4 regions of the Micromonospora sp. DT229 genome follow, and region 4 is predicted to be linked to each of the others. Evidence: riboswitches for the same ligand, from Rfam matches in the RefSeq annotation. Region 4 holds a riboswitch; each other region holds the start of a gene.

Region 1 (7,729 bases), on a different contig from region 4:
GCCCGGCCGACGTCGAGGCCGCGCTGCGGACCGCCTTCGAGGCCACCGGCCGCATCGACCACGTGGTGGTCACCGCCGGCATCCTGGAGAAGGGCGCCCTGGCCGAGATGGACCAGGAGACCATCGACCGGGTACTCCAGGTCAACTTCGTCGGCCCGGTCACGGTGGCCCGCCAGGCGCTGCCCTACCTTCAGCACACCAAGGGCCAGTTGCTGCTGTACACCTCCAGCTCCTACACCCGGGGCCGGGCGGACTACGCCCTCTACTCGGCGACCAAGGCGGCCCTGGTCAACCTCACCCAGGCCCTGTCGGACGAGTGGGCCGAGCTGGGCGTACGGGTCAACGTGATCAACCCGGAGCGGACGGCCACCCCGATGCGGACCAAGGCCTTCGGCGCGGAGCCCGAGCACACCCTGCTCGCCGCCGAGATCGTCGCCCAGGCCTCCCTGGACGTGTTGATCTCGGATCTCACCGGCCAGGTGATCGATGTCCGCCGCCCGCCGGGCGAGGCCTCGGGTGCCGTGGTGCCGGCCCAGGGCAGCCGCCAGAACAGCAGCGCCCCGGTCGCCTGACCGACCCACGACGACCCGGAAGGCAACACCGAGATGCGTGGTGACCTGGTCAGGAAGCTGGCCGCCCGGGGCCTGGCCACCGGGGCGGCAGTCCTGGCGTTCATCGTGGTCGCGCTCACCGGCGCGACCACCTGGGGACTCGGACTCTCGCTGCTCGCCCTCGCCGCCACGGTCTGGGAACGTCGGGTCCGCCCCGGAGCCGACGGGGTCGCGGAAACCACTCTGATCGCGGCCGGGGTGCTGGTCGGCTACTCCCGGCAGCTCGACGCCGGCTTCGATGTGGCCCTGACCGGCACCGCCGGGATCCTGCTGGGGCTGATGGTGCTCACCGGCCCGCTGCGCGAGGCGGGGAACCTGGAGTTGCTCGCCGCCAACCTCCCGGTACGCACCTGGGTACCCCGGATCACCGCCCGCCTCGGCGAGGTGGTGGCCGGGCTGCTCGCGGTGTTGGCCCTGGCCGCGCTGGCGGGACTGCCCGCCACGGTCGCCCTGGCGGCCAGCCTGCTGGCCGGTGGTGCCGTGGGGGCGGTCGCCGGCAAACTGGTCATGCGGCGGCTGCGTCCCGGCACCGGTGGCTCCCCGGTCACCCGGGAGTTGCGCCGGCACCAGCCGGAGTTCCTGCTGTACTTCTCCGCTCCCCCCGGTTCGGAGTACCAGGTCACCATGTGGCTGCCGCACCTGGAGCGGATCGGTCGGCCCTTCGTGGTGATGTTGCGGGAGCCGGAAGCGTTGCCGGTCATCGCCGCGAAGACCACCGCCCCGGTGCTCTACTGCCCGACCCTGCGCAGCATGGACGAGGTGCTGGTGCCGAGCCTGCGGGTGGCCTTCTACGTCAACCACGGCGCCAAGAACAGCCACTGCCTGCGCTTCACCCAGCTGACCCATGTGCAGTTGCATCACGGCGACAGCGACAAGGCCTCCAGCGCCAACCCGGTGTCGGCGATCTTCGACCGGATCTTCGTCGCGGGCGAGGCGGCCATCGACCGGTACGCCCGCGCCGGGGTGGACATTCCGGCCGAGAAGTTCGTGGTGGTCGGCCGCCCTCAGGTCGAGGCCATCGAGGTACGTACCGGCCCGGTCCGCCGCCTGCCGAACCCCACCGTGCTCTACACCCCCACCTGGACCGGGCACCACGCCGACGCCGACTACTGTTCCCTGCCGTTCGCCGAGACCCTGCTGACCCGGCTGCTCGACCGGGGCGCCACGGTGATCGTGCGGCCCCACCCGTACACCGCCCACAACCCGGCCTCGGCCCGCCAGTTGGGGCGGCTGCACGACCTGCTGGCCGCCGACCGGGCCCGCACCGGTCGCCCGCACCTGTTCGGTGCCGCCGCCGGCGCGCTGACCCTGGCCGAGTCGGTGAACCGCGCGGACGCCCTGATCTCCGACGTCTCCGGGGTGGTGTCCGACTGGCTGCACTCCGGCAAGCCGTACGCGGTCACCGACACCGGGGTCGACGGCGACCGGTTCCTGGAACGGTTCCCGCTGGCCGCCTCCGGTTACGTACTGCGTCGGGACCTGACCGAGGTGGACGAGGTGCTGACCCGACTGCTGGACACCGACCCCCTGGCCGAGGCCCGATGGGCCACCCGCCGCCGGTACCTGGGCGACTTCCCGACCGAGACGTACGCCGAGGCGTTCCTGACCGCCGCCCGGCGCGAACTGGACCCGCACTGGGCCGCCCCGGCCCCCCGGTCCGCCAGCGACGCCCCGTTCTCCCCCGCCACCTGAGCGAGGCCGCCGCCGGGTACCGGCCCGGCGGCGGCCGGCTCAGTTTTGAACACTGTGGACGGTGCCCGACGGTCGCTCGCGGCGCTGTGCTCCAATGAGGGCCATGATTATCCAGCGCGTCGTCGCCGTCGTTCTGCTGCTGTACTGCTTCGTGGGGATGGTCCTCTCGCGTGTCTATCCGTTCATGGACGACTGGCCCGAACTGGCGGAGACGGCGATCGCGATCAGCAGCGCAGTGGCAGGAGTGCTCGGGGTGGTCCTGTGGTTACGCAAGTCCCCCGACCATGCCTCCCCCGAGCAGGCCGGCGACGGCGAACGCTCCTGACCGGGACCGGTCACCGTACGGCGTCGAGCAGCGCCAGTACCGCCGCCGGATCCTCGACATGGGCGTTGTGACCGAGCCCGGGCAGGGTCACCACCGGTACGCCGTACTGCTTGAGCTGTGTCTCGGAGACCATCGGGTCGTGCTCGCCACGGGCCAGCAGCACCGGCGCCTCGATCCTGGCCAGCAGGGTGGCCAGGTCGGGCTCGCCGACGCCGAAGGCGGCCGGGTCCATCGCCAGCCGCCACCGGCCGTCCACCTGCCGCAGCCCGGCCGCCACGGCCGGATCATCGGGGCTGAGCAGATCGGCCAGGCCGGCTACCCGCAGATACCGTCGGGCCGCCTCGTCGCGGCTGTCGAACCAGGTGACCGGGCGGGCCGCGAGATCACCGGCGCGAGCCAGTTCCGCCGGGGACCAGACCGCCTTGATGCCGAGCCCGACCACCGCCTCGACCGTGACCGCCCGATTCGCGGCGGCCAACGCCAGACCGACCACCCCGCCGAGGGAGTGGCCCAGCACGATCACCCGGTCGCCGGGGTGCAGGCCGGCGGCGACCTGGTCGGCGAGCCCGGCGAAGGAGTACCCCGACAGCGGAGGCGACGCGCCGTGGCCGGCCAGATCCGGTGCCGCCCACCGCCCGGGCCAGCGCTGATCCAGCAGCGGGGCCGAGGGCAGCCACACGTCACCGCTGGCGCCCATGCCGTGCAGCAACAACAGCATCGGCGAGCTGGCCCGCCCATCCGACTCCGTGATCATGTCAGGCAGTCTGCCACCGCCCGCACCGGCCGGGCGAGAGCCACGACCGGGATACGACACCGGGCGCCGACCCCACTGGGGTCGGCGCCCGGCACGAAACAGGTCGATCAGGAGGAGTAGCCGCGGGTGGCAGCCCAGTTGGCCAGATCGATCGTGCTCACCCAGTACGAGTAGTAGGAGGGGTCGGCCGAGTCGGCGATCTTGACCATCCGACCCTCGTCCTCGTAGCCGACCACGGCGACGTAGTGGCCGCCCGGGAAGGAGTGCCAGCCCCCGGCGGTGTCCGTGACGCTGCCGGCGACGTTCACCACGACCCCGCGGCCGTCGGTGATGGCCGCCACGACATCGGCCTGAAGCTGATCCATCTGGGCCGGGGTGGCCGCGCCACCGGGAATCATCGTGGTCCGGTACGGGCTCCCCTTGGCCATGGCGTTGAGGACCCGGGTGGTGTCCCGGGCCGAGTTGGTGCCCAGGTAGGTGGTGCCGAGCTGGGCGGCCAGGGTCTCCTGGTCCCGGTCGATGCCGGCGGCGCTGAGCGCGTTGCGCACCGCTGCCGGGCCGCAGTACCACCCGTTGATCTGGGCCTGGTAGTCGTACGACAGCACCTTCTTCGCGGGCGGCTTCGGTGCGGCCTCCTTGCTGGCCAGGTCCGGGTCCGCCGAGGCGGCCTCCGGTGCGGCGGCGGCGCTGGACGGGGAGCTGCCGGGCTCCGCGCTCGGCGCGGCACTGCTCGGGGCGGCGCTACCGGGCGCGGGGCTGCTGGGTGCGGTGGCGGCCCGGGCCAGGCCACGGGAGGCGGCCGGCTCCTCGCGCAACTCGGCCACCGCGGCGGTGGTGTGCGTCTCGGCCGGGTCGTCGATCTGGGTGACCACGGCGCCGGCACCGGCGGCCAGGGCCAGCGCCAGCGCCGAGGTGGCCACGAGCTGGTAGGGGCGTTCGGTGGCCAGCCGACGAAGCTGACGCTTGAGGGTGTGCTTCACGAATCCTCCACGGGCTCAGGGGTGGTGTGGCACAGCGGCTCCGGCCATCCGGTGGACACCCGGAGGCGGAGTACGGGGCGGTGCCGTTTCACGGGATGCGCCCGGGGATCGGGCGGCTGCGGTGGGCCTGGGTCAGCGCGCGGACAGCGGACCGGCGAGCGCAGGCACCACGGTGCCGTGGAGGCGCAGGAATATCGGGGGGCGCTGATTGTGCTGCACGAGGAAAGGAGCTCCTTCCGACACCGCCGACCGGGTTAGCTGACGGATTCGGGCGGGAGGATCGCCCTACCGCGGGCCGTGGCTCGCGGATTCACCCCAATGGTGCAGTGGGTCCCCGGTTCGTGAGATCACGATTGAGCGGGTCGGCACGGCGTCGCCACTTGCGAACGGTAACCGCACCGGACGGGGTCGACATTACTGTGCGTCACAGCTCCTGCCAAGGCTGCCCTGAGCTGGCTAAACCTTCTTCCCGGTCAAATTTTTCGGGTATCGCGGAACTGTCGTCGCTCAATGGGACTCCGGGTCAGGAAGGCACTGTCGGTCGACAATCGGACCCGAGGTTGACAATTCCCCGGAGATTGCGCCCGGCATTCGATGTCTGCCCCACGATGACCGATTCCGCGATGACCGTGACCGGGGTCACCGAATAAATGGGAAAGAACCGTGCGCCTCAACCGGCCCGGGCCACCCGCCAGCGCGCCACGGCCCCCTGAGGGCCGGAGACGACCCGGGGTGAGGTCGGCAGCGGGTACGCCCGCGTCCGCTGCGCTGCGGCGTACGCCTCGGTGGACAGCGCCCGGGCCGCGTCGACGGCCAGTTCCGCGGCCCGCCAGGCCTCCCGCTCCTGCTGCCGAGCCGCCTGATAGGCCGCCTGGCGCCCGTCGCGTACCACCCGAGCCAGAAGAATCTCCTGTTCGGCGGGGTGACGCCGGGGATCCCAACCGGCCCGGTGCGCCAGCGCGTCGGTGAGTTGCCGGGCCGACAGATCACCCCGCCAGTACGCCGTCATCACGGCGTGGCGCAGCCAGCGTTCCCTGGCGGCGTACTCGGCGGGGGTGTGGGGGGGTACCGGGGGCGGGCAGCGCGCCGGCGGCGGCCAGTCGTCGGGCGGCGGTCTCCGCCTCGTCGTACGCGGCCCAGGCCCGGTCGAGTTCCGCCTGGGCGCGCTGCCAGGCCTCGCGGCGGCGGGCGGCGTTCTGGGCGGCCCCCGCCGCGGCCACGGCCACCTCGCCGGCATAGCGCCGCAGGTCCGCGGCGGCGGCATCCTCGTCGGGGAGGTCCGGGTCCCGGTCGGGCGAGGGGGCCGGTTCGGGTCGGGCCACCAGCACGGTGAGCACGCCCAGCGCGAGCACCAGCAGCACCGACCAGATGGCGGCGGCTCGGGGCACGTCGATCAGGAACTGGTAGAGAAGGGTCTTCTCCATGTCGGCACCTCGGGGAAGCTGATGTGGCGGTCTCGGCGGCGGGACTCGGGCCGTCCGTCACTCCGGGCCCTGGGGGACTTCCGGGGCACTACCGGAGGCCCAGGGGGTCCAGGCGGGCGAGGTCCGGGTGACTACGGCGGTACGGGCGCACGATCAGCGAACGGGTGGTGCACGGGCGCAGCCCGGGCCCGGGGTGACCACCGCTGGAGGCAGCCCGTGGGTAGCCCTGATGATCAGGGCGGCTTCCGGCGGCAGCGGCAACGGTGACACCGGCGTCGTAGCGGGCCCAGCCTCCGGGCGGTCGTCGCCACCGGGCCCCCACCTCTCGACAGGCAGGGCTACGGCGGCGCAGCCATCGGCGACCGAGGACGCCGGGGCACCCTCTGAAGACCAGACAAGGCCGGCTGCCGTGGGCTGCCCGGCCGGACCGAGGTCCTCGATCGCCCCGGGGTGGGTGGGCATGGCCCAGACCCCGACGGTGAAGGCGGCGGCGACCGCGAACCCGGTCAGCAGTCGTGCCACCCGGCGCGCAAACCACCACAGGGGACGGGTGGAGAGGACCGGGAGCACGATGTCACGCTACCGCCGGTGTCCGCAGCCCGCACCGCCGCCCGGCGTGTCGCGCCGAGGAACCTGATTCGGGTTGCCGCCCTGGTCGGCAGGCCAGAACCCTACCGTCCAGCATGGAGGTCAGCCGATGCCTCGGCACCGGAGACAGGCTCGGCACGGGGGGCGGGCACCGCACCGGGCGCAGCCTCGGAGGTGGGCGCAGGCCCGGTGCCGGGTGTGGGGTTGGTGGCGCTGGGGCGGGCCGTGCGGCGGGGAGGCGCCAGGCGACGCATCATCGGCTGTTCGACGAAGCGGTGCACCAGGGCGGCGAGGCCCAGGGTCAGCAGCAGGAAGCCGATCACCGCGGCCGGGCCCCACCAGCCGGGCAGACCGGTCCCCCAGTCTCCGGTGACCCGGAGAATCGTCATGATCACGAAGACGTGCACCAGGTAGAAGGCGAACGACACCTCACCGAGCCAGACCATCGGGCGCGACCGCAGGGGCGAGCGACGACCCCGCACATCGGCGTCCGCCGCGGCGGCGATGAGCACCACGTACGCCGCCGACAGCAGCGCCGCCCAGAACTCGGCCGGAATCCACTGCGCGGCGACCACCCAGGTGACCACGAAGATGAGGCTCGCCAGGGGCAGGCCGGGACCCCGCCAGCGGCCCCGCAGCATGAGTTCGGCGGCGGCCACCCCCATCCAGAACTCCAGCGAGCGGACCAGGGGGAACACCTGGGTGAACCACCACCGGCTCTGCTCCGGCACCAGGGTCTGCCCGGGCCACAGCGCCAGGATCAGCAACGGTACGGCGATCACAACCGCCCACAGCAGCCAGGGGCGGGCCCGCCGCACCAGGGGCAGGGCCAGCGGCAGGCACAGATAGAAGAAGAGTTCGCAGGACAGCGACCAACTGACGTTGTTCACGCTGTAGAAGTAGCCGGGACGGGGATCCCAGGCCTGGAGCAGGAACAGGTTCTCCAGCGCCGCGACCGGGTTGATCGGATCGGCGAACCAGAGGGCCGCCGCCATGGCCAGCACCCAGAGCAGTACGTGGTTCGGATAGATCTTGGCGAACCGGCGTCGCCAGAACCCCCGTCGCGAGTCTCCCGGCCGGGCCGACCAGACCAGCACGAACCCGCTGAGGATGAAGAAGAACTGCACCCCGGACAGGCCCAGGGTGAAGATCTTGCCGACGACCGCCTGGTAATCCGGCTCTGCGATGATCCGCATGGTGCCGGCGTGGAAGCCGAAGACCAGCAGCGCGGCCACCCACCGCAGCCCGGTCAGCGAGGGTAGTCGGCTAGCCTGCCCCCGGCCGGGTGCGATGCCCGCCGCCACCGGTGCGCTGGTCATGCCGGCACCTGAGACGTCGACGGCGTCGGAGGCACG
Region 2 (7,729 bases), on a different contig from region 4:
TTAATGCCGAATAGGAAACTGCGCCAGAGCGGCCGGAACCTCTGGCGCAGCGCGAGCCTGCGCGACATCATGGCGCGGATGGGGCACGACAGCCCGCGTGCGGCCCTGATCTACCAGCACGCCAACCGGGAGGCCGACCAGGGCATCGCCGACGCGATCGAAAGGCGGTCAAGGCTGCCCAGCGCAAGCCGAGCAAGCGCAAGGTCAAGCGGGTTGCCCCGTGAATACCGACCATGGCGCGCCCGGCGGGTGCCGAGGAGTGGAGCAGGCATGTCGACCGAACCGGAACCGGGCCTCGCGCCCGAGGACGCGAGACCCCGCAAGACCAAGGTCGAACCCATCATGATGGGTTCCATGGATGTCACCAAGGACGGGCGGATCTGGCGGATCGGTACGGCCCGCGACATCGGCTGGATCGCTGGCAAAACCACGGAAGGCTTGTCGATCACTACAGCGATACCGCCGGTGTTCGACGCCTACGCCACCTTCTACCCGCCCGACGGCGTGAGTGTCGAAGCCCATGAACGCGCTGTGATCGACGTACTCACCCAGCACACCCCTGACCAGCCCTGGTGGCTGGGCTATCTGGACACGGGTGCCCACAACGTCGTCTTCCCCCTCGCGCAGAAGGTGTCCCTCTACTGGAACTGGCCCTATGTGCTGGTCGAAGCCGGACCCGAACAAGCCCTCACCTGGCGGACCGGCCACATGCGCGCCGGCAATGGCTCGTTACCCGATCTGTTCTTCCCTGCAGATCACTCCTGGCTCGTCTCCGCCCTCTGGGACGACATATGGACCGACATCGGCGGGACCACCACACTGATCACCGCCCTGCACGACAATCCGCTGGTCAACGCCCGCCGGGTCGGGACCGACGAAGACGCCCTTCCGCCAGGACTCACGCGCGACTAGTCACACGCACAACTAACAGTGCTGGCGGATCCCCTCGCCGGGCAAGCCCGGCGGCAAGAAGGACAAGAAGCGGCCGACCGACCCGGGCAGGGCCAGCAGGAAGCAGGGCTAATGGCACGCTGCGTGATCCTTGACCTTGGAACATTGAAGGCCCTGACCGGGACTCGCGTCCTGATCAGGGCCTTCACGGTGGAGCGGGTGACGGGAATCGAACCCGCACTGTCAGCTTGGGAAGCTGATGTTCTGCCATTGAACTACACCCGCAAGCGGGACCACTGTACCTGAGTCGACTGCCCTGGTGCACCCAGGCACCCCGATCCGCCCTCCGACCGCCGGGCCGACCCTCCGGGCGGCAAGATGTTTCAGGCCAGCAACATATGCCCATTCTCAAATCTATCGATGGGTTGTAACGTCTGCCTCACGTTTTCCGCACGGCGCGACACAACCCCCCGGTCGCGTCGACAGAAAGAGGTGGGCTTATGGGACTCCGTCCCGTCCTGCTGCACCGGCGTCTCGCCGGTATCGCATCGACGTCGCTGGCCGTGACGCTCGGCCTGGTAACGGTCGGCGCGCTGCCGGCCGCCACCATCTCCGCCAGCCCGGCGATGGCCGCCGGGCACGCGCACGCGCACGCCGACGAGGAGTGCGCCGACCAGACGGGCAGTGCGGCCCGGGTCCGTGATGGCGGTGTCCTCGCGCACGACCCGAACGAGTTGACCAAGAGCCAGGTCCTCCAGCGGGAGGCCGAGTTCGCCGACCTGCTCCAGGAGCGGGCCAAGCGGGTCGGTCAGCGTAACCTCGGCACCCAGGCCGCCGCCGCGTCGGTCACCATCCCGGTCGTGGTGCACGTGATCCGGCGCGACACCACCCGGGCCGGCGGAAACATCCCCGACTCGATGATCCAGTCTCAGATCAACGTGCTCAACCAGGCGTTCAGCGGGGCGTCCGGTGGGGCGGCGACCGCCTTCGCCTTCCAGTTGCAGAGCATCAACCGGGTCACCAACACCTCCTGGTACCCGATCCGGCAGGGCACCACCGCCGAGCGGCAGATGAAGACCCAGTTGCGGGTCGGCGGCAAGAACACCCTCAACATCTACCTGGGGGCGCTGAGCAACAACCTGCTCGGTTGGGCGACCTTCCCGCAGCGCACGCTGAACAGCATGGACGGGGTGGTGGTGCTGAGCGAGTCGCTGCCCGGCGGCACGGCCACCAACTACAACCAGGGCGACACCGGCACCCACGAGGTCGGTCACTGGCTGAACCTGTACCACACCTTCCAGGGTGGCTGCTCCGGCTCGGGTGACCAGGTCTCGGACACCCCGGCGGAGGCTTCCCCGGCCAGCGGCTGCCCGACCGGTCGGGACACCTGCTCCGCCCCGGGCCTCGACCCGATCACCAACTTCATGGACTACTCGTACGACTCCTGCATGTACCAGTTCACGCCGGGCCAGGCCAGCCGCATGATCAGCGCCTGGAACACCTACCGAGCCTCCTGACGCCAGCCCTTCAGCACGTACCGCCTCCGGTGCCGGTCCCGTTCGACGGGGCCGGCACCGGATGGTGTCAGGCCGCGCAGCGGGCGCGGCGGGCGGAGTGGGCCGCCAGGGAGGCGGGCCGCTGGGCCTGGGGGGCGGTGGTCGCCGGGTCCAGCCAGACCTGGACGGCCGGCACCCCGCCGTGCGCGCCGGGCACCTCCGGGTTGGCGTGGCCGCGGCGGCTGAGCATCGCCACCTCGATGGTGAACTCGAACAGCCGCCAGTCGACCTGCGGCGCGGCGCGGGCGGCAAGCGCCAGGCGGGCCACGGTGGCGTCGTCCGTCACCGGCCAGGCCCGACCGGCGACGTAGGCCTCGTCGTCGCTCTCCTCCGGCGGGAAGGAGTGCAGGGCATAGCGCCCGTCGCGTTCCAGGTCACGCCGCTTCGGCGAGTCGATCACGAAGCAGTAGAGACCGTCATCGGTGATCACCGGGGAGACCGGGTGCACCCGGGGCCCGCCGTCGGGGCGGACCGTGGCCAGGTAGCCGAAGCCCGGGCCGTACTGCTGCATAAGAAGGCGGATCGCGTCGGCGAGTCGGGGCTCGTCGGCGGCGAATTCGGACCAGGAAGCCATGCCGACATCTTATCGAACATACGTTCTAGACAGGTAGCGCGACACGCAGGTCAGCCATATCGGTATGGTGTGGCGATGCTGCTCTCCGACCGCGACCTGGTCTCCGAGATCAAGGCGGGCACCCTCGCCCTGGAGCCCTTCGAGCCCACCTTGGTGCAGCCCTCCAGCATCGACGTACGCCTGGACAAGCTGTTCCGGGTCTTCAACAACCACCTCTACACCCACATCGACCCGGCGACCCGGCAGGACGACCTGACCTCCCCGGTTGAGGTGCCCGACGGCGAGCCCTTCGTGCTGCACCCGGGCGAGTTCGTGCTCGCCTCCACCCTGGAGGTCATCTCCCTGGGTGACCAGCTCGCCGGGCGGCTGGAGGGCAAGTCCAGCCTGGGTCGGCTGGGTCTGCTGACCCACTCCACCGCGGGCTTCATCGACCCCGGCTTCTCCGGGCACGTCACGCTGGAGCTGTCCAACGTGGCGAACCTGCCGATCACCCTCTGGCCCGGCATGAAGATCGGTCAGCTCTGCATCTTCCGGCTCTCCTCGCCGGCCGAGCACCCGTACGGGTCGGCCGTCTACGGCTCCCGTTACCAGGGCCAGCGCGGCCCGACGCCGAGCCGGGCCTGGCAGAACTGGCGCACCTGGCCGACCCGCTGACCTCAGCCGGGCCGACCGAAGCTGTGGACGGGGCTGCTCTCCATCCGTTTCATCTTCACCGGCTGACCGGCGCGGGAGGCGTGCACCACCCAGCCGTCGCCGACGTACATGCCGACGTGGTGCAGATCCCGGTAGTAGAAGACCAGGTCACCCGGGCGTAGGGCGCTGCGGGCGACCGACCGGGTCACCTGACGCTGCCGGGCCGCGTTGTGCGGCAGGGCCACCCCGGCCCGCGCCCACGCGGCCAGCATCAGACCGGAGCAGTCGTACGCGTCAGGTCCCTCGGCTCCCCAGGAGTACGGCTTGCCGATCTGGGCGCAGGCGAACTTCACCGCCACCCCGGCCGCCTCGCCCGGATAGTCGGCCGGACAGGGCGCGGGTCGCAGCGGGCCGCCACCACCCCGGCCGTACGCCCGCAGGCGCAGCCGCTGCAACCGGTCGATCTCGGCGTCGATCTGGCGTCGCTTCCCCGCGAGGGCGACCTCCGTACGGATCAACTCGCCGATGGCCACGTCCAGCCGGGCCTTGGCGGCGGCGAGTTCGTCGCGTAGCGCGCTAGCCTGCCGTACGGCCTGCTGCTGGTGGTGGGCGTACCGGTCGAGCAGGCCGATCTGCTCCACGAGCTCGCCGGGCGACCGCCTGCTGCCCAACAGCGCGTTGACGGCACCGACCGTGTCACCCATGTACGCCCGTGCCGCCAGGGCACCGACCTGGGCCATCGCCTCGTCGACCTGGCGCTGGAGGGGAGCTATGCGGGCGGCCAGGGAGTCCGCCTCCCGGCGCTTGCCGGCCAGGTCCTGCCGGGTGGCGTTGTGCCGTTCGATGAGTGGTTCCAGCCGGTTCCAGTCCGCGTCGATCTGGCGCTCGATGGCGTCGACCGACGGGTCGGCGTGGGCCGCCGTGGCGCCGCCGGTGAGGATGACGGCGGTCGCGGACAGGGCGGCGAGTGCGGTGGTGCAGCGGTACCAGTGGGATCGCGGCGCAGCCGTCACCGGGCCGGGCGTCGTCGCCCGGGGTGACGGTGGCCGCGGGGCATGGTGTGCCACCGGGCTCCCAACTCCTTCTTCCCCATACCGCCTACCGGGTTAGCTGACGGGTTCGGGCGGGAAGGGGGCGCCCTACCGCGCGGATCGCGGATTCACCCCGGGTACCTGGGTCCCCGGCTCGCACAGGCGACTCGGCGGTGTCGGACCGTCACCACCCCGGATGGGCGGAACTGCCATCGGGCCGACAATTGCCCAGCTTAGGGACGACCTCCGTCGATACACAACAGATCCACGCCGTGACGCAGGGTGTCCAGATCCGACAAAAGAGCAGGGCCCCCGATCTCTTGACCGAGAGCCCTGCTGATGTTCCTGTGCGATCCCTCAGCCGGGTCGACGGAAGCCGGCGACCGGCATGGTGGTGATCGGAGAGACGTTCACCGGTTTACCCGCTCTGGGCGCGTGCACCATTTGATTGTTGCCCAGATAGAGGCCGACGTGACTGAGGTCACTGCGGAAGAAGACCAGATCGCCGGGGCGGGCTTCGGCCCTGGAGATGGCCTTGCCCTCGTTCCACTGGGCGCCGGTGAAGTGCGTCAGGTAGATGCCGGCGGCCTTGTACGCGTACTGGGTCAGGCCGGAGCAGTCGAACGAGTTCGGGCCGGTGGCCCCCCAGACGTACGGCTTGCCGACCTGGGCGCAGGCAACCTTGATCGCGGTCCGGGCCGCCTCGCTGACCACCCCGTTGATGGTCGGGCAGTTGGTGGTCCTGACCGTGGTCACCGGCAGGGACCGCTCAAGCTGCTTGATCTTGGCGTCGATCTGCTTCTTCTTCGCCGCCAGCTGCTTTTCCTTGGTCTCCTGGTCGGCGATCAGCGCGTCGAGCTTGGCCTTCTGGTCGTCGTACTTCTTGCGGACCTTCATCACGCCCTCAAGCTGCTGCCGCTCGTACGCGGCCAGCCGCTCCAGCAGCGCCATCTGCTCGCCCAGCATGTCCGGCTTGGCGTTCAGCAGCACCGCGCCGAGTTCCTGGGAGGGCCCGTTGACGTAGTACCGGGAGGCCAGGTCGGCCACCCGGTTCATGGCCAGCTCGGCCTCCAGGGCCAGGGGCTGGATCTTCTTCTGCAGGTCACCGGCCTTCTTGCGGTTGACCCTCAGCTGCGACCGCACCTTGTTGTACTGCTCGATGGTGGGCTCAAGCTGCTGCCACTGCTTGTCGATCTGGCGCTCGATCTCCTCCACCGAGGGTTCCGCGTACGCGGGGGCGGCGATCAGGCCGGCGCCGACCGCGGCGGCGGCCACCAGCACGACCAGGCGGTGCGCAGCTCTCCGTAGGCCACCTGGACGGCGCGGCCATCCCGGTGCAGGACGATGGAGGGGCATGGTTGCCACCGGCAGCGACTCCTTTGCAACCGACCGCCGGGCGTCCCGCGAGCGGTTGAGGGGCGAGACAGACGACCCGCGGCGGTCGGTGCCCAACATTAGGGAAGGCGCGGTGCGGAATCAAGGCGACCAACGGTCGATTCACGTTTGCGCGACCAACCGCACACAAAGGGTGTCGATCATTTCGTTATAGTCACGCACGTCAATTTAAATAATGAGGTACGGCGGGCCACATCGGGCCCGCCGTACCTCGTACGGTCAAGTGCTGGTCAGCCGGCGACCGGCTCGCTCTCCTCGACGCCCCGACCCTGCTCGGGCCGGACCGACCGCAGTAGGACACTCGCCACATCGACCACCTCGACCTGCTCGCCGGCGCCCTTGCCGTTCACCCCGTCGGTGAGCATCGTCGAGCAGAACGGGCAGCCGACCGCGATGGTCCGCGCCCCGGTCGACATGGCCTCCTCGACCCGGTCCACGTTGATCCGCTTGCCGATCCGCTCCTCCATCCACATCCGGGCGCCACCGGCACCGCAGCAGAAGGAACGCTCGCTGTTCCGCGGCATCTCGGTGATCTCGGCGCCGACCGCGCTGCCCAGCACCTCGCGCGGCGGGGTGAAGATCCGATTGTGCCGGCCCAGGTAGCACGGGTCGTGGTAGGTGACCCCGCCGTCCACCGGCTGCACCGGGGTGAGCTTGCCGGTGGCGACCAGGTGGGCCAGCAGCTGGGTGTGGTGCACCACCTCGAACTCCCCGCCGAGCTGGCCGTACTCGTTGCCCAGGGTGTTGAAGCAGTGCGGGCAGGTTGCGACGATCTTGCGCTTGGCCTTCTCCCGGCCCTCGAAGGCCTCGTTGAGGGTCTCCACGTTCTGCTGGGCGAGCATCTGGAAGACGAACTCGTTACCGATCCGGCGAGCCGGGTCACCCGAGCAGGTCTCGCCCTCGCCGAGGATGGCGAAGGAGACCCCCGCCTCGTTCAGCAGGGTGGCCACCGCCCGGGTGGTCTTCTTGGCCCGGTCCTCGAACGCACCGGCACAACCCACCCAGAACAGGTACTCGAAGTCCTCCACCTCGCCGACCCGGGGAACCTCGAAGTCCAGACCCTTGGTCCAGTCCTCGCGGGTGTTCTGCGGGGCACCCCAGGGGTTGCCCTTGTTCTCCAGGTTGCGCAGCATCACCCCGGCCTCGGAGGGGAAGCTGGACTCGATGAGCACCTGGTAACGCCGCATGTCGACGATGTGGTCGATGTGCTCGATGTCCACCGGGCACTGTTCGACGCAGGCGCCACAGGTGGTGCACGACCAGAGCACGTCCGGGTCGATCACGCCGCCGGCCTCGGCGTCGCCGATCAGGGGCTTGTCCGCCTCGGCCAGGGCCAGCACGTCGAGGTGGGCCAACTGGGCCGCGGTGGCCTTCTCCTCACCGGTGAGGTCCTTGCCGCCACCGGCCAGCAGGTAGGGCGCCTTCGCGTACGCGTGGTCGCGCAGGCTCAGCACCAGCAGCTTCGGCGACAGCGGCTTGCCGGTGTTCCAGGCCGGGCACTGCGACTGGCACCGGCCGCACTCCGTGCAGGTGCTGAAGTCCAGCAGGCCCTTCCAGGTGAACTGCTCGACGTGGGCCACCCCGAACTGGTCGGACTCGGGGTCGGCCTCCTCGAAGTCCAGCGGCTTGCCGTCGCTCATCATCGGCCG
Region 3 (7,729 bases), on a different contig from region 4:
GTCGGCGTACTCGGCCGGGGTGCGGGGGGTCTGCGGCAGCGGCATGCTCGCGGCCTCGGCCAACCGGCGAACGTCCGCCTCCGCCGCCTGGTACGCCTGCCACGCCTGCTCGGCCGCGTCCTGCGCGGCCGTCCACTCCTCGCGTCGGCGCCGAGCGGTCGCCTCGGCCCGCTCGGCGGCCACCATGACCTCCTGGGCCCACCGGTCTTCCTCGTCTGACTCCGGCGGACTCGGCAGGGCGGCCTCGCGGATGCGGGCACCCACGTCGAACCGGAGCCGCCGGGGACGCAGCAGCAGGGCGGAGACGGCGAGCGTGACGATGCCCAACAGGCTCAGCCAGATCGCGGCGGCCCGGGGCACGTCGGGAAGGACGGCGGAGAGAGTGGTCTGCATCATCAGCACCTCGTGGGCGGATAGGGTTCGTCGACTGTGCTGCCAGGGTGGGAACGAGGCCGGGAGGCGGTGGCACGGGCTCTGGACTTCGGCCCTGGCCGGGAGGGCGGGACGGGCCGGTTACCGGCGCTGGTCAGCCCGCCGATCGGCCGATGGTTTCTCAGCCCGACCCGGTCGGGCGGCGCGCTCCTCGGCTCGCTCCGGTCAGGCGCCAGGTGGGCCGCGCCGGGTCGGTTCACCGGCACCGGTGGCGAGGTGTACGACGGCAGGCCGGGGCGCGACGGCGGCGGTCGGGGCAGCCTCGGAGGTCTCGGGGTACGGCACTGCGGCTGCGGCCAATGCCCGGACGGGCTGTGTCGGCGTGTGACCGGTGGCGGACGCAACGGAGACCGCAGACCCGGTAGCGGGCGCAACGGTGACCGCAGACCCGGTGGAGGTCGACACCTCTCGTCCCGGCCACCCGGTCAGGGGGCCCTCCACGGCTCGGCTGGCGAGCCCGGTGCTGGTCGGTGCCGCCGGTAGCTCGGTGGTGTCGGGGCGGCCTCCGGTGGCCCCGCCGAGACCGACCGCGAGGATGAGTGCCACCAGCGCCAGGCGGGTCAGATCCGTCAGTGCGCAGCGCCCGACCGGCCACAGTGGACGGGCGAACGCGAGAGTCGGCACGCGGTCAAACCTATCGCCCCTGCCGCAGGATCGCAGCGGTCCGTTCGGCCCGGGATGGTGAAGCCGACCACGCCGGCCCTGCCGCAGCGAGCGGTTCGCCGGGACCGCACAGCGTGTCAGGGTGTGGGGCCGGACACCGGCTCCTTGGTGAACAGCGCCAGCAGGTCGCCGACCTGGCGATCGGCCTCGGCGGGGTGCCGGAACCGGCCGGCCGGGTTGAGGGTGTACTCGTTGCGTCGTCCGACCCGGGTGCGGTGCAGATAACCACCGGCCTCCAGGTCGGCCACGATGGCCTGGGCGGCCCGCTCGGTCACCCCCACCTCTTCGGCGACGTCCCGCAACCGCGCGGTGGGGTTGCGGGCGATGGCGAGCAGCACATGTGCATGATTGGTGAGAAAAGTCCAGTTACGGGCGTTCTCCCGCTCGCCGGTGGATGCCATGCCGCCCATCGTATGGGCCTTTCGGCTTCTTCGGGCCACGCCGTCCGGCCCGAGCACCCTGACCTGCGCGAAGGCAAGTGACCGGCGATACCTGAAATGCATATCACGCATTGCTTGACGCGGCTTGCAGTGCGTGTGACGGTTGGAGCAGCCCGCGACCAGCGTCGGCCGGGGTGACCAGGCATCGCATGAGCAGCGAGGAGACGCCGGATGAGCCGACCCGCGATCGGAACACACCCAGGGCTGGAGCGTGAACTGCTCACCGCGGATCTTCCGGGTGCCCCGCAGCGGGCGCTCGCCGAGCTGATCGCCGGCAACCGACGGTTCGTCACCGACACCCCGTGGCATCCGAACCAGAACGCCGGGCGTCGGACCGCCGTGGCGGCCGAGCAGCATCCCTTCGCGGTGATCGTGGGCTGCTCCGACTCCCGACTGGCCGCCGAGATCATCTTTGATCGTGGGCTGGGGGACCTCTTCGTGGTCCGTACCGCCGGGCACACCATCGGCCCCGAGGTGCTGGGCAGCGTCGAGTACGCGGTGGCCGTCCTGCGTACGCCGTTGGTGGTGGTGCTCGGGCACGACTCGTGCGGTGCCGTGCAGGCGGCCCGGGCGGCCCTGGCCACCGGCACCACCCCCGCCGGGCACCTGGGCGCGGTGGTGGACGCCGTGGTGCCCAGCCTGCGCCGGGCGCAGGCCGCCGGGGTGGAGGAGCTGGACCAGATCGTCGACATCCACATCGCGCAGACCGTGACGGCGATGCTGGAGGCCTCCACCGCGCTGGCCGCCGAGGTGTCCGCCGGGCGCTGCGCGGTGGTCGGCATGTCGTACCGGCTGGCCGCCGGGGAGGCACGGGCGGTGGCCGCGGAGCCCGCCGACCTGGTCGCCACCGCCGCCCTCGCCGCCTGACGGCGAGGAGCGCCCCACCGGACGGCGTGAGCCGCGCGCCCACACAACCTGACGGCGAAGGCCACCCACCCACACGACCTACGACGAGGGCCGCCCCACCCAGACGGCGGGACGGCCCTCGAAGTGGTGTCGGGGACGCTAGAGCATCGAGACGTGCACGTGGTCGGTGTGGTTCGACGGGCCGCTGTAGGAACTCCAGCCGGTCGCCGGGAACCAGATCTGCCGGTTCCAGATCACGTAGTAGACACCCAGCCGGTCGGCATTACGGACCAGGAACGCGGCCAGGTTGTTGCCGTAGATCCGGGTGTCGTCGTTGTACCAGGGTCGGAAACCGCTGTTCTGCAACGACCAGTCACAGGCCCGCCCCTTGGGGTGCTCCCACTTGTCACCCGGGCGGTAGCAGCCGACGAACCGGTTGAACCCGGCCCGCTTGACCTCCTTGTACATGTGCAGGGTGCGCGCGGTGATGCAGCCCGAGGTGGTCGGGTCGTCCTGGTTGCACGACTCGGGCTTCCAGCCGCCGTCGGAGGCCCGGTTGGGGCCGGGGCGGGCTACCGGGGAGGTGGCGGCCACCAGGCCACCGGTGAGGCCTACCCCACCGACCAGTCGGAGGGACTTCTCCGCGTCGCTCTTCTTGCGGGCCATGTCGTTGGTCAGCTTCTGCTGCTCGCGTACCTCGGCGTCGAGCGCCAGCTTGGCCGTCTCGGCGCGGCGCTTGACCGCGTTGACCTCGGCCAGCTTCTTGCTGTTGACCAGGTTCAGCTCGTCCAGGGCGGAGGCCCGGTGGATGAAGGAGTCCGGTGCGTCGGTCTGCAACAGCATGGCGATCGCGCCCACCCGACCGGTCCGGTACGACTGGGTGGCGATCTCGGCGACCTGTGGGGCGAGGGAGTCCAGGTCGGCCTCCGCGCGGCGGAGTTCGACGGCCAGCTTGAGCTGCTTCTTCTTGGACTTCTCCAGCTTCGACTTGGCCTTGGTGTAGTCCCGGTTGGTCGCCTCGATCAGCTCGTTGAGCATTGGCGGGTCGTCATCATGACCGGCTGGTTTGGGGGCGTTCGGCGCAGCCGTCGCCGGCAGGGGACCGGCGAAGACGGCGAACGCGGCGAACACGGCCACCACGGGCGTCAACCAGCGGCGTAGGGGTGCCGTCACTGTCTTCCCTTCCATCGACCGCCGACCGGGTTAGCTGACGGGTTCGGGACGGAAGTGGCCCCTACCGCTGGTGCGGATTCACCCCAGGTACCTGGGTCCCCGGCTCGCCTGGCGGCGATTGGGCGGTGGCACCGCAGGCGCTGGTGCGCGCCTTCGGCGGTGACCGGCAGTGAGGTTACCCGAGAGTCCGTCTGGGCTTCTACGTACCGAACCCGGCGAGATACGTCATTTCGTAATCGCAATGGGTGACGAGCGCCACGCATATCGACCGATGTGGTCGGCGTGCTCACGTTGAGCAGTGTCACCATGGGGTGTCGGTGCTCCTGTCCGGTTCGGGCCACTCCGAACGGGTGGCGGGGGGTGTGTGACGGGTACGCGGATCGCTGAGGGCCCGCAGTGCATCGGCCCGGTCCGTCGTCGGCCGGGGGATCCGGGGCCGGCCTTCGCCGACGGCGGCCACCTCGTCGGGGGCGGTGGCCGCGAGGTCCGTCCCGCCACGCTGCCGACCGGCGGTGGTCACCACGGTGGCCAGGGCGGTGGTCAGGGGTACGGCGGCGATCAGCCCGAGGGTGGCCACCACGCTGCGGACGATCTCCTGGGCCAGGAACTCGCTGGTGAGGATCTGCCCCAGGGCGCGGGAGTCGGCCGTCAGCAGGAGCAGCAGGGGCAGTGAGGCGCCGGCGTACGCCAGGACGATGGTGTTCACCACCGAGGCGATGTGCGCCCGGCCTACCCGGGTGGCCGAGCGGTACAGCTGGCGGCGGGACAGGTTGGGGTTGGCGTGGGCCAGCTCGGTGACCGCCGCGGCCTGGGTGACGGTGACGTCGTCGAGGACCCCCAGTGAGCCGATGATGATGCCGGCCAGCAGCAGGCCGTGCAGGTCGACATCGCCCCGGAACATCGACAGGGTGGTGGCGTCCTCGCTGCCGAAACCCGTCAGGTGGGTGGCGTTCGTCGCGGCCAGGCCGAGCAGCCCGGTGAGCACCAGGGCACCGAGGGTGCCGAGTACGGCCACCGAGGTCTGCGCGGACACCCCGTGGGTCAGGTACAGCACCACGAACATGATCAACGCGGCGCCGACGATGGCCACCACCAACGGCGGCTGACCGGCGCTGATGCCCGGCAGCACGAAGGTGAGCAGGATGGCGAAGCTGGCCGCCAGTCCGGCCAGGGCCGCCAGCCCGCGCAGTCGTCCGAAGGCCACGATGGCGGCGGCGAAGAGCACCCCCAGCCAGATCAGTGGCATACCGCGCTGGTGTTCGGCGATGTTGTAGGTGCTGATCGAGGGGTCTTCCGGGTCGATCAGCGAGACCAGGATGACCTCGTCGTCGACGCTCACCGAGGGGGCGCCCGGCCCGGCCGGGATGGGGGTGTCGACCTGCTGCCCGGCGTCCGGGCCGTCCTGGATCCGTACCGTGACGGTGCCGCAGGGGCCCCCGCCGGTGGTCGGGGTGCCCTCCGGCACCGCAGGGTTGGGCGGGCAGGGTTCGGTGACCACCCGGGTAACCGTGCCCTGGTAGCGGGGCAGGTCGTCGGCGGCCTCCGGGCGAGGGGCGTCGCGGGGCCAGAGCACCAGGGCGGCGATCAACGTGACGAGGAAGAGGGGGACGACCGTCACGATGAGGATCCGCCGCACCCCGGGCGGGGTGGGCGGAGCGGCCCGGCTGTGATCGGCGCCCATTCGATAGTCTCCCAACGATCTCTTCAGCGGAGTACGTGTCGGCGGGCGAGTCGGTTCAGCCCGGTCGTACGACTGTCGCGGTGGGCGGCCGAGGTGGCCGGAATGTGGCGGACCCGCTGCGTACGGTGATTGCCGGGGTGGGCCTGGCCGGACGCCGGACAGTGGCGGCGGATGCGGGTGCGCCGCCGGTGGCGGACGCAGGCCGGTGGGCCCGGATGTCGGCAGACCATCGTCTGCGAATCGTAGCCAGCCCGGGAATGGATCGCAGGCCGCGCCGGTTCCTCGGCGGTTCGCGGCCGGGGACCGGGGTGCCGGTGGGTGGGGTTCAGCCGCGCTTCATCAGGCGGCCGACGGCGGCCATCATCTCGGTGGCCATCTCGTCGGCGCGGCCCTCGGCGGCGCCGGTGTGCATGCAGTGCCGGGCGTGCCCGTCGAGCAGGCCCAGGGCGACCTTGTCCAGTGCGGCCTGGATGGCGGAGATCTGGGTCAGCACGTCGATGCAGTAGCGATCCTCGTCGACCATCTTCTCGACGCCGCGTACCTGACCCTCGACCCGCCGCAGCCGGGCAAGCAGTTGGTCCTTGCTGGCGGTGTAGCCACGGATCGGCGCGGGTGTGGTCATGGTAACGAGGATAACCTACCCCCAGGGGGTATGTTAGGGTCGCTCTTGGGTACCCCCCGTGGGTATTCTTCCAGACGCCGGCCGCCCCTCGGCCGGGTCACCGGAGAAGGAGAGTTCCATGGTCACCACGACGTACCAGGTGCAGGGCATGACCTGCGGACACTGCGTCAGCGCGGTCAGCGCCGAGGTCACCGCGCTGCCCGGCGTCACCGAGGTCGCGGTCGACCTGGCCGCCGGTCAGGTCAAGGTCACCAGCGAACAGCCGCTGGACGACGACGCGGTCCGCGCGGCCGTCGACGAGGCCGGATACGAGCTGGTCGGCGCCTGAGGCGACCGGCGGCGGAAACCCGAGGTGCGACGATGAACGCAGCGACGAAGCTGGCCGGCTTCGCGCTAGGCCTGGCGGCGGTGTTCGGCGCGGCGTACGGGGTCGGTCAGCTGGCCGGCCCGGCCGCCCCGATCGTCGCCGAGGGCCACGAGGCGGGCGACGGGTCGCACGACACGACCGCACCCGGGCACGACGCGCCGGATCCCGGTGGGCACCTGCCGGGCGGTCTGCTCGTCTCCGACCGGGGCTACACCCTGGTGCCGATCGCCGCCCCCGAGGGCGAATTCGCCTTCCGGATCACCGGCCCTGACGGTGAGCCGGTGACCCGGTACGAGGTGACCCACGACAAGCCGATGCACCTGATCGTCGCCCGGCGGGATCTCGGCGGCTTCCAGCACGTGCACCCGGAGATGGCCGCCGACGGCACCTGGCGGGTCGCCTCGCCGTTGAGTTCCCCCGGGGTGTGGCGGGCCTTCGCCGACTTCACCCCGACCGGCGGCGAGGCCCTGACCCTCGGGGTAGACCTGACCGTGCCGGGCGAGTTGACCGAGCAGCTCCTGCCCGCCCCGGCCAGCAGCACCCGGGTCCACGACTACACCGTCGACTTCCACGGCACCCCCCAGCCGGGCGGCAGCACCGCCCTGACCTTCACCGTCAGCCGCGACGGGGTGCCGGTCCGGGATCTCGAACCGTACCTGGGGGCCTTCGGCCATCTGGTCGCACTACGCCAGGGGGACCTGGCCTACCTGCACGTGCACCCCGAGGGTCGGCCGGGGGACGGGCGGACGGCACCCGGGCCCCAGGTGCGCTTCGGCGCCGAGTTCCCTTCGGCCGGGGCGTACCGGCTCTATCTCGACTTCCGCCACGACGGGGTGGTACGCACCGCCGAGTTCACCGTGCACGTAGGTGACCCGGGCGCCATCCCCAGCCCGGAGGGCCTGATCGCCGACGCGCACGGCACCCCCGGACACGAGCACAACTGACGGGACCAGCGATGACCACCAGCAGCCCGCTGCCCACCGCGACCAATCAGATCGAGCTGTCGATCGGCGGGATGACCTGCGCCGCCTGCGCCGCCCGCATCGAGAAGAAGCTGAACCGGCTGGAGGGGGTGCAGGCCAGCGTCAACTACGCCACCGAGAAGGCCAGCGTCTCCTACCCGGAGTCGCTCACCCCGCAGGACCTGATCGCCACGGTGGAGAAGACCGGCTACCAGGCCAGGCTGCCCGAGCCGCCCGCCGCGGAAGCCACCGGCGAGGAGCCGGTGGACGAACTGCGGAGCCTGCGTACCCGGCTGTGGGTCTCGGTGGCACTGGCCGTGCCGGTGATCGTGCTGGCCATGGTGCCGGCCTGGCAGTTCACCTACTGGCAGTGGCTGTCGCTGGTGCTGGCCGCCCCGGTCGTGGTCTACGGCGGGTTGCCGTTCCACCGGGCCGCCCTGGTCAACCTGCGACACGGCGCCGCGACCATGGACACCCTGGTCTCGGTGGGCACCCTGGCCGCCTTCGGCTGGTCGGTGTGGGCCTTGCTCCTCGGCACCGCCG
Region 4 (7,729 bases):
GGGTGGTGTCGCGGATCGTGTCACCCGCGGTGTTCATCGCCGACACGAGGTGGTGCCACGCGTCATCCGCGATCCGCTCCGGCTTGCTGCGGCGGTCCAGCAGGTTGGTTCCGAACATGTGGTTTCCTCCTCGACGGTGCCGAGGAGAGTGCCCGCATGAGACCTCCTCGGCGGCTTGCCCGGCGTGCGGCGGGGTGCGCCTTCGGAGGCTGTGCCCCATCCGCTATCGGCGCAAACCACGACGAGACGATCCTCAGGTCTCCCTACCTCCCGGACCCCGCCGAGGGACGCCGAAACGGTCAATCGTGATGCTAGGCACATCGAGCCCCTGGTCGCAGGCCTGCTACCAGGGGTGTCGGCCCTCGGGGCGGCGCCTCGGCGCGCCGGATATCGAAACCGCTGGCGTCGGCCCGCTACGCTGGTTCGGCGGCGTGGGCTGGCGCGCGAAGCGGACTGGCGGCCAGCGCGTCGAGTGATAGGACATGAAAATTCCGGACAAGGGGGACGCTAAGTGCTCCTGTCCGCGAATTGCTCATCCCGAGGGGTGGCGACCGAGGCCGTTGGAGGAATACTCTCGGTCGCGGCCCGCGTACTGATGAGGCGCCCGTCGTACGGGCGAGTGGAGGTGCTCGCGTGAGCCTGTCGATCCTTCAGACGGTTCGGCCCGGTGGTGTCATCGAGATCGCCCCCCGAGGGGAGATCGACGTCGACACCGCGTACGAGGTGAAAGAGGCCATTGCCGAGGTGCTGGCCAAGGGGCGGCCGGCCCGGATCGAGCTCAACATGCGGCTGGTCACCTTCATCGACTCGGTGGGCATCAGTGCGATGGTCGCCGGATTCCAGACCGCCGAGGTCAGCGGTGTGAAGTTGGTCGTCACCGAGCCGAGCCGGTTCGTGCACCGGCAACTCTGGGTGACCGGCCTGCTCGGCCTGTTCGGTGCCCCCGAGCCGTACTACGCGGGGGCCGCCGCGACACCCGAGGTTCTACCGGGGGCCTGAGGCCCTCAGTCGGGGTCCAGGCCGGACAGATCAATATCGGTCGCCTCGGTGAGGGCCCGGATGGCCGTCACCGAGGCGTAACCCTCGGCGAGCAGGGCCAGGTCGGTACCGGGCTGCACCGCCTGACCGGGCTGCTCCAGCGAGGTACGCACGAATCCCTGACCGGATTCGGCGACCGTCATCTGCACCTGACCGAAGGTGGCCAGGGTGCCCCGGCGTATCCCCCGGAGCCGCCCGAAGGGCAGATCCGGCGCGTTGACATTGAGCACGCTCGCCACCGGCCCGGTGAGCAGCCGAGGCAGCAGGTCCAGGGCTACCCGGGCGGCCGTGTCCCAGTGCCGGTCGGCATCGCGTACCCGGGCGGCTGCGGCCACCGCCGCACCGCCGCTGGCTGCGGTCGCCTCACCGGCGGACAGCACGTCCAGTGACACCGCCATCGCCGGGCAGCCGTTGGCCACCGCGGTGAAGGCCGCTCCCACCGTGCCCGAGTGCAGCACCGCCCGGCCGGCGTTGGCGCCCCGATTGATTCCGGACAGCAGCACCTGCGGGGGCGGCCCGAAGGCACCGTGCACGGCGATCAGGGCGATGAACCCGGGAGAACCTCCCACCGCGAACGCCGGGGTGGTGTCCAACTCCGGCAGGGGGTGTTCATGGACCACCACCCTGCCCTCCTCCTCCACCGCCCTCATCGCGGCGCTGGTGCCGCTGGCCTCCTCGAAGGGCGCGGCCACCACCACCTCCAAGCCCCGGGCGACCGCTGCTCGGGCCAGCGAGTGGAGGCCGGGGGCGGCGATCCCGTCGTCATTGGTAATCAGTACCCGCAGGGTCATCGGCCGCCCGCCCGGTGGGCCCACTCGTCCGGGGTGGTGCGGAACTGCGGCCGGTTGCCCGCTGGCACCAACTCGACCCGGTCGACCAGGCCGGTGATCGAATCCAGTCGTCCGGTGCCCAGCCCGTGCCGGGTGACGTTCAGCGCGCCGGCCGCCGCCCCGGTGCGGATCGCGGTTCGGATGTCGCCGCCCCGGGCCACCACGGCCGCCACTCCGGCGGTCATCGAGTCCCCCGCGCCACGGGGGTCGGCCGCCTCCAACCGGGGCATCCGCACCTCGAACACCTCGCCGTCGAGCAGGGTCAGGGCCGGTTTGTCGGCCCGGCTGACCAGCACGTTCTCCGCCCCGGCGGTGTGCAGGTCGTACAGGGCGGTGACGAGCTGATCCTGATCGTCACCGGCGGCCCGCCCGTCCGCGATCAGCTCCTCGTGGCTGACCTTGAGGAAGAACACCCCGCTGTCCAGGACGGCCGTCAGGTGTTCACCGCTGAGGTCGACCACCACCGGGCTGCCGTTGGCGCACAGATCGGCGGCGAAGCGGCGGTACAGGTCGGGGGGTACCAGGCTGGGGTGGTTGGGGCCGCTCAACACGCACACCGCCGCCCGCAGTCCCTCGCTGAGGGCCAGGTTGTACAGCTCGTCCAACTCGTGGCGGCTCAACGGCTGACCGGGCACGTCGATGATCTCCCGCCGGCTGCCCTCCCGGCGGTCGTGCACGTACGCCCCGCTGCCGCCGGAGTCGCGGGCCACGACCTTGAGGTTCACTCCCTCGCTGACCAGCAAGGGCTCCAGCACCTGCCCGATCTCGCCGCCCAGGGTGGTGCAGAGCACCACCTCGACCCCGAGGGACAGCACCATCCGGGCCTGCCAGACCCCCTGCCCGCCGGGGTGCAGATGCAGCTCCGGGGTGCCGTTGGGCTGGTCGACGGTGACGGTCAGCAGCGGCGTGGGCGCGAAGACCATGACGTGCCCGGTCACCGGAGCCACCCGCAGTTGCCGGGCCGGGTGAACCGGATGGTGGATTGCCTCATGCGCTGCCCCCTCGTGGCGAAATGTCCACTTCACCCCCGACGGTAACCATGGTGACGGATTCCCGCGCGGCGACGGGCGGGGGACAGGGATCTTCGAGCGGCCAGGGCGGACACGACGACGCCGGGTGGGGATGCCCACCCGGCGTCGTGGCGAGGATCGGTCAGTACACCGACAGGTGTACGTGGTTGGTGTGGTCGCTGGACGGATCGCCCCGCGCGCCGCTGTAGGTCTTCCAGCCGCTGCTGGGCAGCCAGATCTGCTTGTACCAGATCACGTAGAGCACGGCGAGCCGGTCGGCGTTGTTGACGAAGTAGGCCGCCAGGTTGTTGCCGTAGGTCCGGTCGCCGCCGGTGGCGGCCCCACCGAAGCCGTTCTTCTGCGCCGCGAAGTCGCAGGCCCGGCCCTTGGGGTGCTCGCCGGAGCCACCCGAGCGGTAGCAGGAGACGTACCGGGTGAACCCGGCCGACTTGGCCTGCTTGAGGGCGTGCAGCGTACGCGGGGTGATGCAGCCGTTGGCCGGGGTGGGGTCGTTGACACTGCACGACTCCGCCGGCCACGAGCCGTTCGCGTTGCGGGGTGCGGGGGCGGCCCTGGGGCTGGATCCGCCGGCCCGGGTCGGGGCCCGCTCGGCCCGCTGGGCGGCCTCGGCCCGTTCGTTGGCCACGGTCAGGGCCTGCTCGGCCTGATCCTTGCGCTTGGCCATCACCGCGACCTGCTTGCGCTGCTCCTGGACCTCCCGGTCCAGCGCCTGCTTGGTCCGGCTGACCTCGTCGCGGGTGGCCCGCAGCTCACCCAGGGCGCGTTCCTCGTTGGCGGCCACCGCGTCCAGCGCCGCCGCCCGGTCCATGAAGCCGGCCGGGGAGGCGCTGTTGAGCAGGGCCGACGCCGCGCTGAGCCGACCGGATCGGTACGCCTGGGCGGCGATCTCGGCTACCTTGCTGCCGCGTTCGGCGAGCTGGCTCTCGGTGGTGGTGAGCTGGCCGGCCAGCTGCTTCTGGCGCTTGACCGAACGGTCCAGGGCGGCCTTGGCGTCGAGGTACCCCTTGCTGGCCGCCTCCAACTGGGCCCGCAGCGCCGGGGTGCCGCCTTCGTCACCGACATCGCCGGGTGCCGCCGCGGCGGGAGCGGGAACCAGCGCTGCACCCACAGCGAGGGCGAGCGCCGCGCAGATCAGGGCCGCCGTGCGGGCGGCCGGTCTCACGGTTGCCACTGTTGGCATGCACATGTCCTTCCGTCAGCCGCCGACCGGGTTAGCTGACGGGTTCGGGACGGAAGATCCCTACCGCGCGTGCGCGGATGCACCCCAGGAACATGGTTCCCCGGCTCGCCCTGGCGGGCGATTGAGCGGCGGCCGCCGCCGGCACCGGTGGGTGCCGCCTGGCGGAGGCCGGAGCCGAGCCTACCGGGACTGCCGTGACCCGTGCAGCCGGTGTGACTCGTGGTGTTCGTCTGCTCACCATAGAATCAGACATAAGTGTTGAGTACGCCGTTTTGGTGACACCAGTCACCGCGGTATCCGTACCGAGCGTGTCCGGGCAGGTTCAACCGATGTCGACGGTGGTCAGCCGTTGGGTGGCTCGGGACAGCGCGACGTAGAGCGTACGGACCCCGGAGTCCGGCACCGCCCGGACCTCGCTCGGGGCGACCAGCACCACCCCGTCGTACTCCATGCCCTTGGCCTCCAGGCTCGTCACCACCTGGAGACGATCGCCGCCCAGGCCGCCGAGCCAGCCCGCCACCTCCTCCCGCCGGGGCACCGGAGTGATCACCCCGACGGTGCCCTCGACCTCGTCCAGCAGGGTGCGCGCGGCCGAGACCACCCGGCTGGCCAGCTCGGCCGCCGGAACCAGCAGTCGAATCGGCTCCACCCCGGTGGAGCGGACCGCCGTGGGCAGCGGAAGGTCCGGGTACACCCGGCGGATCTCCTCGGCCGCCACCGCGAAGATCTCCGCCGAGTTGCGGTAGTTCGTGGTCAGGGTGAACAGGTGGCGCGGGCGCCGTCCCAGGGCCTTGTCCCGGGCGCGGGTCAACTCCTGGGGATCTCCCGTCCACGCGGTCTGCGCCGGATCGCCCACCACCGTCCAGGAGGCCAGCCGACCCCGCCGGCCGATCATCCGCCACTGCATCGGCGAGACGTCCTGCGCCTCGTCGACCACCACATGGGCGTAGTCCCGGTAGTCCTCCGGGCGCTCGCGGGCGGCCTGCCGGGCGGCTCGCTGCCGATCGGCGAGGGTGCTCAACTCCCGGACCCCGCCGGCCAACTGGAAGGGGTCCCGCTTGGCCCGGGCCGGGCGCATCGGCTTACCGAGCAGGGTGTCGAGCTCGTCCAGCAGGGCGGCGTCGGCGACCGTCGGACCCTCGGTGGCCAGCCCCTGGTACGCCTCGGCCAGCAGCCGGATCTCGGTGCCGGACAGGATGCCCCCGGCGTACCGACGCAGCCGCTCGTGGTCGGCCAGCCAGCCGAGTACGTGCCGGGGATGCAGCCGGGGCCACCAGGCCTTGAGGAACTCCCGGAAGTCGGCGCGGTCGATCAGTTCGTCCTCGAAGGCGCGCTGCTCGGGCAGCCCGCCGATGCCCAGTCGACGGGCCTGCGCCCAGAGCGCGGCCAGTACCCCGTCGAAGCCGGCCCGGCGGACCTCGTTGCGTCGGGCGCCGCGCGGCAACGCCCGGTTCCAGATCGCGTTCAGCTCCGCCCGGTCCAGTTGCAGCAACTGTCCCCGGTACAGCAGTCGCAACTGGGTGGGGGTGCCCGGAGCGGGGTCCCGGACGGCCCGTTCCAGGACCCGCCGCATCCGCAACGATCCCTTGATCGTGGCCACCCGGGGCGGGTCGGTGCGGGTGGCGGTCACCCCGGGGAAGAGACTGCCCAGGGAGTGCAGGGTGGCCGCGTCCTCGCCCAACGACGGCAGCACCGAGGCGATGTAGGAGACGAAGACCGAGGAGGGGCCGAGGACCAGGATGCCGCCCCCGGCGTACCGGCTGCGGTCGGCGTAGAGCAGGTACGCGGCACGGTGCAGGGCCACCGCGGTCTTGCCGGTACCCGGGCCACCGGAGACCAGGGTGATCCCGGAAGCGGGGGAGCGGATCGCCTCGTCCTGCTCCCGTTGGATGGTCGCGACGATGTCGCGCATCCCTCGACCGGTGGTACGGGACAGGGTGGCCAGCAGGGCCCCGTCGCCCACCACCGGCATCTCCGCCGGGGCGGCGTCCGGGTCGAGCAGATCGTCCTCGATCCGGGTGACCCGTTCCCCGCTGGATTGGATGGTCCGACGCCGCACCACCCCGAGGGGTTCGGCCGGTGTCGCCTGGTAGAAGGCGGCGGCGGCCGGGGCGCGCCAGTCGACCACCAGGGTGCTGGCGTCCTCGTCGCGGATGCCGAGCCGCCCGACGTAGAGCACCTGCCCGTCCCGCAGGTCCAGCCGACCGAAGACCAGCCCCTCGTACTCCGCGTCGAGCAGGTGACGTCGCTGCGCGGCGTGGAAGACCATCGCGTCGCGTTCCACCAGGGCACCGAAGTTGCCGACCCGGGCCAGCCGGTAGCCGTCCCGCTCCGCGATGACGGCCGCGCGTCGCAGCTCGGCCAGTCGTGCGTACACCCGGTCGAGATGCCGTTGCTCGACGGCGATCTCCTGATCCAGGGTGCTCTGATCCACCGCTCGTGCTCCTCGTCCCGCCGCCCGGCCAACCGCACGAGATTACGCCCCACCCTCGACGGGCAGGGAAGGCACCTTCTCGGGCAGGGGACCTTTGTCAACAATCCGGGACGGAACTGGCGTCCAGGACCCGACGCAGTACGCCGGACAGGGCGTCGTTCACCTCCTTGGGGCGTTCCATCATCAGCATGTGGCCGGCTCCCGGGCACACCACCAGTTCGGTGGCCGACAGGGCCTCGGCGATCGACTCCGCGCAGGGCGGTGGGGTCAGCCGGTCCTTGTCCCCGACCAGGGCGGCGGCCGGCAGGTGCGTCAACGCGGCCAGGGTCTCCAGCCGGTGCTGGTCACCGATCGAGGCCCGGAACCCGCCGATCGAGCGCAGCGAGGCACGGGCCACCGCCGAGGTGACCAGGCGGATGTCCGACGGATCACAGCGCTCCCCGAAGAGCATCCAGCGGATGCTGGGCTGCAGGGCACGCAGCAGTGGGCGGGGCGGACGCCAGGAGCCGCAGCGGGCCAACACCCCCGCCCCGGCGGTCTCCGCCAACCGGATGATCCGGGTGATCCGGGGCGACAGGCCGTAGACGGTGTGGGTGTGCCCCTCGGCGGTGGTGGAGACGAAGACCAGACCGGCGATCTGTCCCGCGAAGTGCTCGGGATGCCGGTGGGCGTACTCCATGATCGTCATGCCGCCCATCGAGTGGCCGACGAGCATCACCGGACCGGTGGGTGCCACCGTGTCCAGCACCGCCGCCAGGTCGTCGCCGAGCTGGGCCAGGGTGGCCGTGGGCAGGGCCATGCAACTGGACCTGCCGTGCCCGCGGGCGTCATAGGTGACCACCCGCACCGAGGGGTACGTCTCCCGCAGGGCCGCCACCTGTCGGTGCCAGCTCCGCCCGTCCAGGGTCCAGCCGTGCACCAGCACCACGGTGACCTCGGCCTCCGCCGGTCCGCTGACTTCCACGTGCAGGCGTACGTCGTCGGTAGTTCGTACCTCGACCCGTTCTGGCATCGCCACCTCCCCCAAGGCGCCGCGTGGCTGCGTGACACCGGGGATACCCGGTGGTAACACCGGCTACCCGCCATGACACCACGCCAACCACGATGCTGAGAAGGTTCCGATCGGTCGAGGGCTCGGCGACCTGGACCCCGGAGACGACGAAACGCCCGCCGGCGGACCGGACGGGCGTTTCGTGGTGGTACGGGAGAGGGCTCA

Evidence for each region. A riboswitch is a leader RNA that binds a small molecule or an ion and turns the genes downstream of it on or off. The one in region 4 is predicted to bind cyclic di-AMP.
Region 1: linked by a shared signal. The riboswitch ahead of ACLQ2T_RS11940 (C39 family peptidase) and the one ahead of ACLQ2T_RS20400 (coiled-coil domain-containing protein) in region 4 are both predicted to bind cyclic di-AMP.
Region 2: linked by a shared signal. The riboswitch ahead of ACLQ2T_RS00290 (NlpC/P60 family protein) and the one ahead of ACLQ2T_RS20400 (coiled-coil domain-containing protein) in region 4 are both predicted to bind cyclic di-AMP.
Region 3: linked by a shared signal. The riboswitch ahead of ACLQ2T_RS23570 (coiled-coil domain-containing protein) and the one ahead of ACLQ2T_RS20400 (coiled-coil domain-containing protein) in region 4 are both predicted to bind cyclic di-AMP.

The regions. Positions count from the first base shown of each region.
Region 1 covers NZ_JBNCLD010000006.1:172,914-180,642, forward strand. The annotation lists gene ACLQ2T_RS11920 (D-ribitol-5-phosphate cytidylyltransferase) at 1-572, shown strand, start outside; gene ACLQ2T_RS11925 (CDP-glycerol glycerophosphotransferase family protein) at 606-2,303, shown strand; gene ACLQ2T_RS11930 (hypothetical protein) at 2,407-2,628, shown strand; gene ACLQ2T_RS11935 (alpha/beta fold hydrolase) at 2,639-3,382, opposite strand; gene ACLQ2T_RS11940 (C39 family peptidase) at 3,490-4,362, opposite strand; cyclic di-AMP (ydaO/yuaA leader) riboswitch at 4,591-4,732, opposite strand; gene ACLQ2T_RS11945 (hypothetical protein) at 5,033-5,371, opposite strand; gene ACLQ2T_RS11950 (hypothetical protein) at 5,349-5,786, opposite strand; gene ACLQ2T_RS11955 (hypothetical protein) at 5,940-6,356, opposite strand; gene ACLQ2T_RS11960 (acyltransferase family protein) at 6,458-7,693, opposite strand.
Region 2 covers NZ_JBNCLD010000001.1:57,617-65,345, reverse strand. The annotation lists gene ACLQ2T_RS00315 (hypothetical protein) at 1-912, shown strand, start outside; tRNA gene ACLQ2T_RS00310 (tRNA-Gly) at 1,103-1,176, opposite strand; gene ACLQ2T_RS00305 (zinc metalloprotease) at 1,392-2,408, shown strand; gene ACLQ2T_RS00300 (pyridoxamine 5'-phosphate oxidase family protein) at 2,476-3,021, opposite strand; gene dcd (dCTP deaminase) at 3,097-3,675, shown strand; gene ACLQ2T_RS00290 (NlpC/P60 family protein) at 3,678-4,667, opposite strand; cyclic di-AMP (ydaO/yuaA leader) riboswitch at 4,735-4,868, opposite strand; gene ACLQ2T_RS00285 (NlpC/P60 family protein) at 5,043-6,041, opposite strand; gene ACLQ2T_RS00280 ((Fe-S)-binding protein) at 6,311-7,729, opposite strand, start outside.
Region 3 covers NZ_JBNCLD010000018.1:72,839-80,567, reverse strand. The annotation lists gene ACLQ2T_RS23590 (hypothetical protein) at 1-393, opposite strand, end outside; gene ACLQ2T_RS23585 (hypothetical protein) at 598-1,056, opposite strand; gene ACLQ2T_RS23580 (helix-turn-helix transcriptional regulator) at 1,173-1,505, opposite strand; gene ACLQ2T_RS23575 (carbonic anhydrase) at 1,707-2,402, shown strand; gene ACLQ2T_RS23570 (coiled-coil domain-containing protein) at 2,541-3,554, opposite strand; cyclic di-AMP (ydaO/yuaA leader) riboswitch at 3,559-3,689, opposite strand; gene ACLQ2T_RS23565 (YibE/F family protein) at 3,856-5,235, opposite strand; gene ACLQ2T_RS23560 (metal-sensitive transcriptional regulator) at 5,561-5,857, opposite strand; gene ACLQ2T_RS23555 (heavy-metal-associated domain-containing protein) at 5,976-6,185, shown strand; gene ACLQ2T_RS23550 (hypothetical protein) at 6,218-7,168, shown strand; gene ACLQ2T_RS23545 (heavy metal translocating P-type ATPase) at 7,180-7,729, shown strand, end outside.
Region 4 covers NZ_JBNCLD010000013.1:93,869-101,597, reverse strand. The annotation lists gene ACLQ2T_RS20420 (hypothetical protein) at 1-118, opposite strand, end outside; gene ACLQ2T_RS20415 (STAS domain-containing protein) at 634-999, shown strand; gene surE (5'/3'-nucleotidase SurE) at 1,005-1,829, opposite strand; gene ACLQ2T_RS20405 (1-phosphofructokinase family hexose kinase) at 1,826-2,806, opposite strand; gene ACLQ2T_RS20400 (coiled-coil domain-containing protein) at 3,021-4,079, opposite strand; cyclic di-AMP (ydaO/yuaA leader) riboswitch at 4,084-4,217, opposite strand; gene ACLQ2T_RS20395 (HelD family protein) at 4,402-6,513, opposite strand; gene ACLQ2T_RS20390 (alpha/beta fold hydrolase) at 6,611-7,525, opposite strand; gene ACLQ2T_RS20385 (hypothetical protein) at 7,727-7,729, opposite strand, start outside.